DNA from 2 places in the Halobacillus sp. B23F22_5 genome. Region 2 is predicted to be linked to the other one. Evidence: a T-box and tRNA genes for the amino acid it is inferred to sense, from the RefSeq annotation. Region 2 holds a T-box; the other holds one or more tRNA genes.
The links. A T-box is a leader RNA that pairs with one kind of tRNA and senses whether it is charged. The one in region 2 lies ahead of tyrS (tyrosine--tRNA ligase), so its partner is inferred to be a tRNA-Tyr.
Positions count from the first base shown of each region.

Region 1: it encodes a tRNA-Tyr, which carries the amino acid that the T-box ahead of tyrS (tyrosine--tRNA ligase) is inferred to sense. The anticodon was not compared.

Region 1 covers NZ_JBIEKI010000008.1:142,202-145,607, forward strand. The annotation lists gene ACGTN9_RS12590 (Spo0E family sporulation regulatory protein-aspartic acid phosphatase) at 1-9, shown strand, start outside; gene rocF (arginase) at 59-958, opposite strand; tRNA gene ACGTN9_RS12600 (tRNA-Ala) at 1,142-1,217, opposite strand; tRNA gene ACGTN9_RS12605 (tRNA-Gly) at 1,391-1,465, opposite strand; tRNA gene ACGTN9_RS12610 (tRNA-Lys) at 1,482-1,554, opposite strand; tRNA gene ACGTN9_RS12615 (tRNA-Gln) at 1,724-1,798, opposite strand; tRNA gene ACGTN9_RS12620 (tRNA-Tyr) at 1,875-1,960, opposite strand; tRNA gene ACGTN9_RS12625 (tRNA-Thr) at 2,196-2,268, opposite strand; tRNA gene ACGTN9_RS12630 (tRNA-Val) at 2,423-2,498, opposite strand; tRNA gene ACGTN9_RS12635 (tRNA-Glu) at 2,503-2,577, opposite strand; gene ACGTN9_RS12640 (S8 family serine peptidase) at 2,933-3,406, opposite strand, start outside.
Region 2 covers NZ_JBIEKI010000014.1:46,808-50,213, forward strand. The annotation lists gene rpsD (30S ribosomal protein S4) at 1-361, shown strand, start outside; gene tyrS (tyrosine--tRNA ligase) at 509-1,777, opposite strand; T-box leader at 1,866-2,073, opposite strand; gene ACGTN9_RS15945 (transglycosylase domain-containing protein) at 2,197-3,406, shown strand, end outside.

The DNA of each region.
Region 1 (3,406 bases), on a different contig from region 2:
GCCAGGTAAATAAAACAGCAACCTATCCTAATAGATAAGCTGCTGTTATTTTTTTGCTTTATTTTAGTTTTTCGCCAAATAAAGATCCCATCAAACCTACCGCGACACTTGCCGTACGATTTTTCTCATCAAGAATCGGGTTAACTTCAACAAACTCTGCTGATGTAATTAAACCAGACTCATGCAGCATTTCCATCGCTAGATGACTTTCCCGATAGCTTAAGCCGCCCATAACCGGTGTTCCGACCCCAGGAGCAGTATCCGGATCCAAACCATCCAGATCAAGACTCAAATGCAGCCCATCTGTACGATCCTTCAAGTAGTCGATAGTTTCCTGCATAACTGCTGACATCCCCATGCGATCCACTTCATGCATGGTATAAACTTTGATTCCTTTTTCTTTAATTAGTTCCCGCTCTCCTGCATCTAAGGAACGAGCCCCGATTATCACAATGTTTTCTGGTTTGACTTTTGGCTGATACCCGTGAATGTTGACTAACCTTTCATGACCAATACCAAGGCTCACCGCGAGCGGCATACCATGAATATTCCCAGAAGGTGAGGTTTCATTATTGTTCAAGTCACCGTGCGCGTCATACCATATGACCCCTAAATTTTCATAGTGCTTCGAAACTCCAGCAAGTGTTCCGATAGCAATACTATGATCACCGCCAAACACAAGCGGAAAACTTCCCTCTTCGATAATTTCATCTACTCTTTGCGCAAGTTTCTCATTACCTTCCATCACTTCATTTAGATTACGTAAATTATCAACAAGCTCTTTTTGCTCGCCCTTTTGCTGTGCAATCTCTACATTGCCGAGATCTTCTATGACAAGTTCTAATTTTTCTAAACGTTCAAGGACACCAGCATAACGAATGGCACTAGGTCCCATATCAACGCCACGTCGATTTTGTCCAAGATCCATTGGTACTCCTAAAATGGAAAGCTTCTTCATAACGTCATCCTCCTTCTTCTACTCTCTATTATTGTAGACGCTTTCAGATAAATGACTCAACCAGACACGATTTTGTATATATATACGAGAAAATCCCTGCACACGAAAAAAGCTGACATGGTAGTAGCATGTCAGCTTTCATCTCGTCTGAATTTATGAAGTCGCTAGTAATGGTACAAGAAATGGTGGAGCCTAGCGGGATCGAACCGCTGACCTCCTGCGTGCAAAGCAGGCGCTCTCCCAGCTGAGCTAAGGCCCCTAAATAAGTTATTCTACGTAGTCAAAATCGTATTTATGGAGCACTTCCAGTACACGATCAATCTTTAGCTAAGAAGTTAATTCAACGTAGCAAAAGATTAAATTGGAGCACTTCCAGTACACGATTGATTTTTAACTTGGAAGTCAATTCGACGTAGTTAAAAATCTTTATAATGGAGCGGGAGACGGGATTCGAACCCGCGACCCCCACCTTGGCAAGGTGGTGTTCTACCACTGAACTACTCCCGCATAACAGTGATACAAGTGAGCCATGAAGGATTCGAACCTTCGACCCTCTGATTAAAAGTCAGATGCTCTACCAACTGAGCTAATGGCTCATTAATTTAAAAAGTATTACAATCCAGTTGAGCGTGGTGCTCGTCGTGTTGCAAGGTAATTCAGGTGATGCCTCACTCCTCGCAAAGCCTACGGTGATGTAGTTCAAGGAAGTTTACGGCTTCTCTACCAACTGAGCTAATGGCTCATAATCTTTATTTTATAAATAAGTGGCTGGCCCAGCTGGATTCGAACCAGCGCATGACGGAATCAAAATCCGCTGCCTTACCGCTTGGCTATGGGCCATTAAAAAAATAGTACAAGTAATAAGTACTATTTGCTTTTTTTATAAAGTTAATTCATAGTCAAATGAAAAAATAAATGGTGGAGGGAGTAGGACTCGAACCTACGAACCCGATGGGAGCGGATTTACAGTCCGCCGCGTTTGGCCAACTTCGCTATCCCTCCAAGAAAGTCACTTAGACATTATAACAGAAACATATTTTAAGTTTCAACAGTTTTCTACAAGAAATCACTGGAAATCTTCTTGAAATGTTTCATTGTGCCCTTACAGGACTACTATCGTTCCCTATCTTAGAAGTAAACTCGACGTAGTAAGGGAACTATTCAATGGTGCCCTTACAGGACTACAATTGTTTTCTTTCGATGAAGTAATTCAACGTAGTAAGAAAACTTTGTAGGATGCCGGCCAGAGGACTTGAACCCCCAACCTACTGATTACAAGTCAGTTGCTCTACCAATTGAGCTAGACCGGCATATTTTAAGTGTGAACAGAAGGTTTATTGCATTGTGCTCGTCTCGTTGCTAGCTTATTCGGTGAAGCCCGCGCTCCTCGCAAAGCCTACAATGCTGCAGTTCAAAGAAGTTTACGGCTTCTCTACCAATTGAGCTAGACCGGCAAAAACTAAATGGTGGAGGATGCAGGGTTCGAACCTGCGACCCCTTGCTTGTAAGGCAAGTGCTCTCCCAGCTGAGCTAATCCTCCAAAGTGGTGACCCGTACGGGATTCGAACCCGTGTTACCGCCGTGAAAGGGCGGTGTCTTAACCACTTGACCAACGGGCCATTTAAGCAGTTGACAGCCTCTTTAAAGCTTGTCCTCTCAAACTGACAAATATTATTATATACAGACTGTTAGTACTTTGTAAAGAGAAATTTTTATTTTTTTATATACTTTTATAACTCCGCTCTATGGCAAGGAAAATCGCCCCTTAACCCTCAATCATCTACTTTGATGCCAGCCCCCCAATCCCCTTTGCTTAGCATTGTCTCTTATATGATTCTGGATTCTTTCTTACCATGGATTCATTTCTTTTATTTATTGTAAGTTTGTCTCACGTATTCATAAAAACAGGTAAAAACTTAATCGGTACGACCAAAAAAAGAGCCGCCCCTGATCAGGAGCAGCTCATTAAGAACCTTATTCTTCTGTATTGATATATAGCTTTCCTTCTGCAGCTTCCTCAGCCACATTACCATAATCATCAGCGGCTTTTACAACAATCTCGGCACCTTCTGCTACCAGGTTAGAGGTTGCTGTCCAGTAGCCTACGTAATGGCCTTCTTCCGTTTCCATCATCGGCAGCTCTGTAGCCTGATCAGAGAAATTAGTTAATGGCATTCTGATATAGAAAGTAGCGTCAAGTCCAGGATCTGCATCAAACTCGATCTTTACGGACTCACCAGCCCGCATATACTTGTCTTCTGTTGGTTGTAGATTTTCAATATCAGTTGCATTAAATTTAGCATCCACAGTGACTGACTCTTCGACACTGTTACCTGCTAAATCTGTTGCCGTAACCACAATTTCATTTTCGCCTTCTGAAAGCATGATGCGTTTGGAGTATGAGCCATCCTCCTCAACATCAGCAGTTTGACCGTTTACTTCGACACG
Region 2 (3,406 bases):
CCACGGTGAAAACTTCATGACTTTACTAGAATCCCGTTTGGATAACCTTGTTTACCGCTTAGGCTTGGCTCGTACTCGTCGTCAAGCTCGTCAATTGGTAAACCACGGTCACGTGACTGTTGATGGTGGACGTGTTGACATTCCATCTTACCGCGTGAAGCCTGGTCAAGTTATTGGCCTACGCGAAAAATCCCAAAATCTTGACTCTATCAAAGAAGCGGTAGAAGTGAACAATTTCGTTCCTGAATACCTTACTTTTGATGAAGAGAAAATGGAAGGTACTTACAGCCGTCTTCCAGAACGCGCTGAGCTTCCTTCTGAAATCAACGAAGCACTTATCGTTGAGTTCTACTCTCGTTAATATGCTTCAACTAAAAGCCATCCGCTGCGCGGATGGCTTTTTAATTACCCCCAAACTATACAAATGAAAAACTAAAGGATAGAAAAAAAGACTGCCGAGACTTTCTCGACAGTCTAAATCCTGTGGGAACCCCACAATTTTTTACTTTTAATGAAAACGAATCATGAAATATTTCTTCTTACCACGGCGGATGATCGTGAATTTTCCTTCGATACGATCTTCCTCCTCCAATGTATGGCCAACCTCCTGCTGACGCTCATCATTGATGTAAATCGCACCGTTCTTAATATCTTCACGAGCCTGCCGTTTGGAAGAGGAAATACCCGCTTCTACCAGCAGCTCGACCAAACCGATTTCTTGATTGTCTACGGTATGGGTCGGAACATCTTTGAAGCCCTGTTCGATTTCTTCTCCGGTCAATGACTTGATATCCCCACTGAACAAAGCTTCTGTAATACGCTGTGCTTGCTCTAATGCTCCCTTTCCATGAACCATCTCGGTCATTTCTTCAGCCAGCCGGCGCTGAGCCGCGCGTTTTTCCGGCTGTTCTTGTAAATCTTTTTCCAATTCAGCGATTTCTTTAATCTCCAGGAACGTAAAAGATTTCAAGAACTTGATGACATCACGGTCATCGGTATTGATCCAGAACTGGTAAAACTCGTATGGAGAGGTCTTTTTCTCATCAAGCCAAATCGCTCCACCAGCTGTTTTACCGAACTTGCTGCCATCTGCCTTTGTCACCAGCGGGACAGTAAGTCCGTATGCTTTCACTTCTTCTTCTCCACCAGTACGTCTCCGGATGAATTCAAGTCCGGCAGTAATATTCCCCCACTGGTCGCTTCCTCCGATTTGTAAGGTACAATTCTCTTTTTGGTACAAGTTGTAGAAGTCGAGCGATTGCAGAATCATGTAACTGAATTCTGTGTAAGAAATCCCCTGTTCAATACGGGACTCGACAGAATCTTTGGCAAGCATGTAGTTGATTCCAAAATGCTTTCCGGTGTCACGCAGGAACTCAATGATATTTATGGAAGAAAGCCACTCAAAGTTATTGCGTGCGACTGCCGCATTCTTCCCCTTATCAAAATCCAACAGCTTGGCAAGCTGTTTCTTGATACTTTCGCTAAATCCTTCTACTACATGGGCTTCATTTAATTGCCGCTCTGTGGAACGTCCGCTTGGATCTCCGATCATCCCTGTACCTCCGCCTACTAAGGCTATTGGACGATGCCCTGCACGCTGGAATCTTTTCAACATCAAGATTGGCAGCAGATGTCCAATATGTAAGCTATCGGCAGTTGGGTCAAACCCACAATATAATGTCACCTGGTTCTCCTCCAGATGCTTCTTCAATCCTTCTTCATCTGTGATTTGATTAATTAAGCCTCTCTGTTCTAAATCCTGTAAAATATCCATGCTTTCACTCCTCCATTTAATACAGTTGAACCAACAGCCAAATGGTAATTTTATCCATAAAAAGACAAATAAAAAACCCGTCCTTAAAAAAAGGGACGAGATTGTCGCGGTACCACCCTTGTTGCATGTAAAACATGCCACTTGTATCGATAACGGCTTGGTTCAAACCGTCTTCTGTACATACAGAAGAAAGCTCCGGACCGTAATTCGCAAGATAAATGTGTACCGCCTCGCAGCAGCCGGCGGCTCTCTGGAACAGGGATTCTCTTGCTACTTCAATCGTTCATTGCTTTTGCTATTTAACTTAATAATATTTTTAACATAGTCATTTCAAAAAAGCAATCTTAAATTAAATTCGTCCATACCTGAGCCTGGCAGAATGTGTTATAATATAGACTGGAATTTTAGGAGGTCTTATTATGTCTAATAACCCATTAAAAGGTATAAATAAAGAGAAAATCAAAGAATTTTGGCAGAGTGGCAAACTGCAAAAGTCCAGCCGCATCACCTATGATGTTGCCTGGAACATCATTTTGTTCTTTATTATCCTTGGTGTCATCGGACTGTTTTTTGCCGGTGGTGCAGGCGCAGGATATTTCGCATCACTTGTCAAAGACGAAACAGTCAGAAGCAAGGAGGAAATGAGTAAGGATATCTATGATTATTCCTCTACATCAGAACTTTATTTTGCAGATAACAAATACTTAGGAAAGATACGCTCCGACTTGCACCGTGAGGAAATCACCCTCGAAGAGGTAGCTCCATACTTAAAACATGCAATCATCGCTACAGAGGATGCTAATTTCAATGAACACGATGGCGTAGTACCTAAAGCAATTATGCGGGCTGTCGCACAGGAAGTAACCAACGCTTCTGTCAAAACCGGTGGAAGTACGCTCACACAACAATTAATAAAAAACCAGATCTTGACTAATGAAGTATCTTTTGAACGTAAAGCTAAAGAAATTCTTCTTGCCCTTCGCTTGGAGCGTTTCTTTGAAAAAGATGAAATATTAGAGGCATATTTGAACATCGTACCATTCGGTCGAGATGCAAACGGCCGCAATATTGCTGGTATTCAAACAGCAGCCCAGGGAATTTTCAATGTGGATGCAAAAGATCTATCCCTCCCTCAAGCTGCATTCATAGCAGGACTCCCTCAAAGTCCAACCTATTACTCTCCTTTTACTAATGGAGGAAAGCAAAAAGAAAACATCGAACCGGGTCTTAGCAGAATGCGTGAGGTTTTGTCCCGGATGTTGGAGGCCGGGTATATTACCCAGCAGGAATACGACAAAGCGATCAACTATGACGTGAAAGCGAACCTGGCAAAGCCGGAACCTTCTTCAGTCAATGAATACCCTTGGCTGACCTTCGAAGTGGAAGACCGGGCAAAAGAGATTCTAACTAGGAATCTAGCAAAACAGGCCGGGTATACTTTGGAAGATTTAAAGAATAATGAAGATTTGAGAAAAGAATTCCAGCAAAATGCCGAACGTGCACTTCGTTCTGGTGGTTACAAAGTGCATACGACAATCAATAAAGATATGTATGATGTCGTCCAAAAAGTGAAAAATGAATATACCAATTATGGCCGCGATAAGACTACTCAATTGGAAGATGCTGATG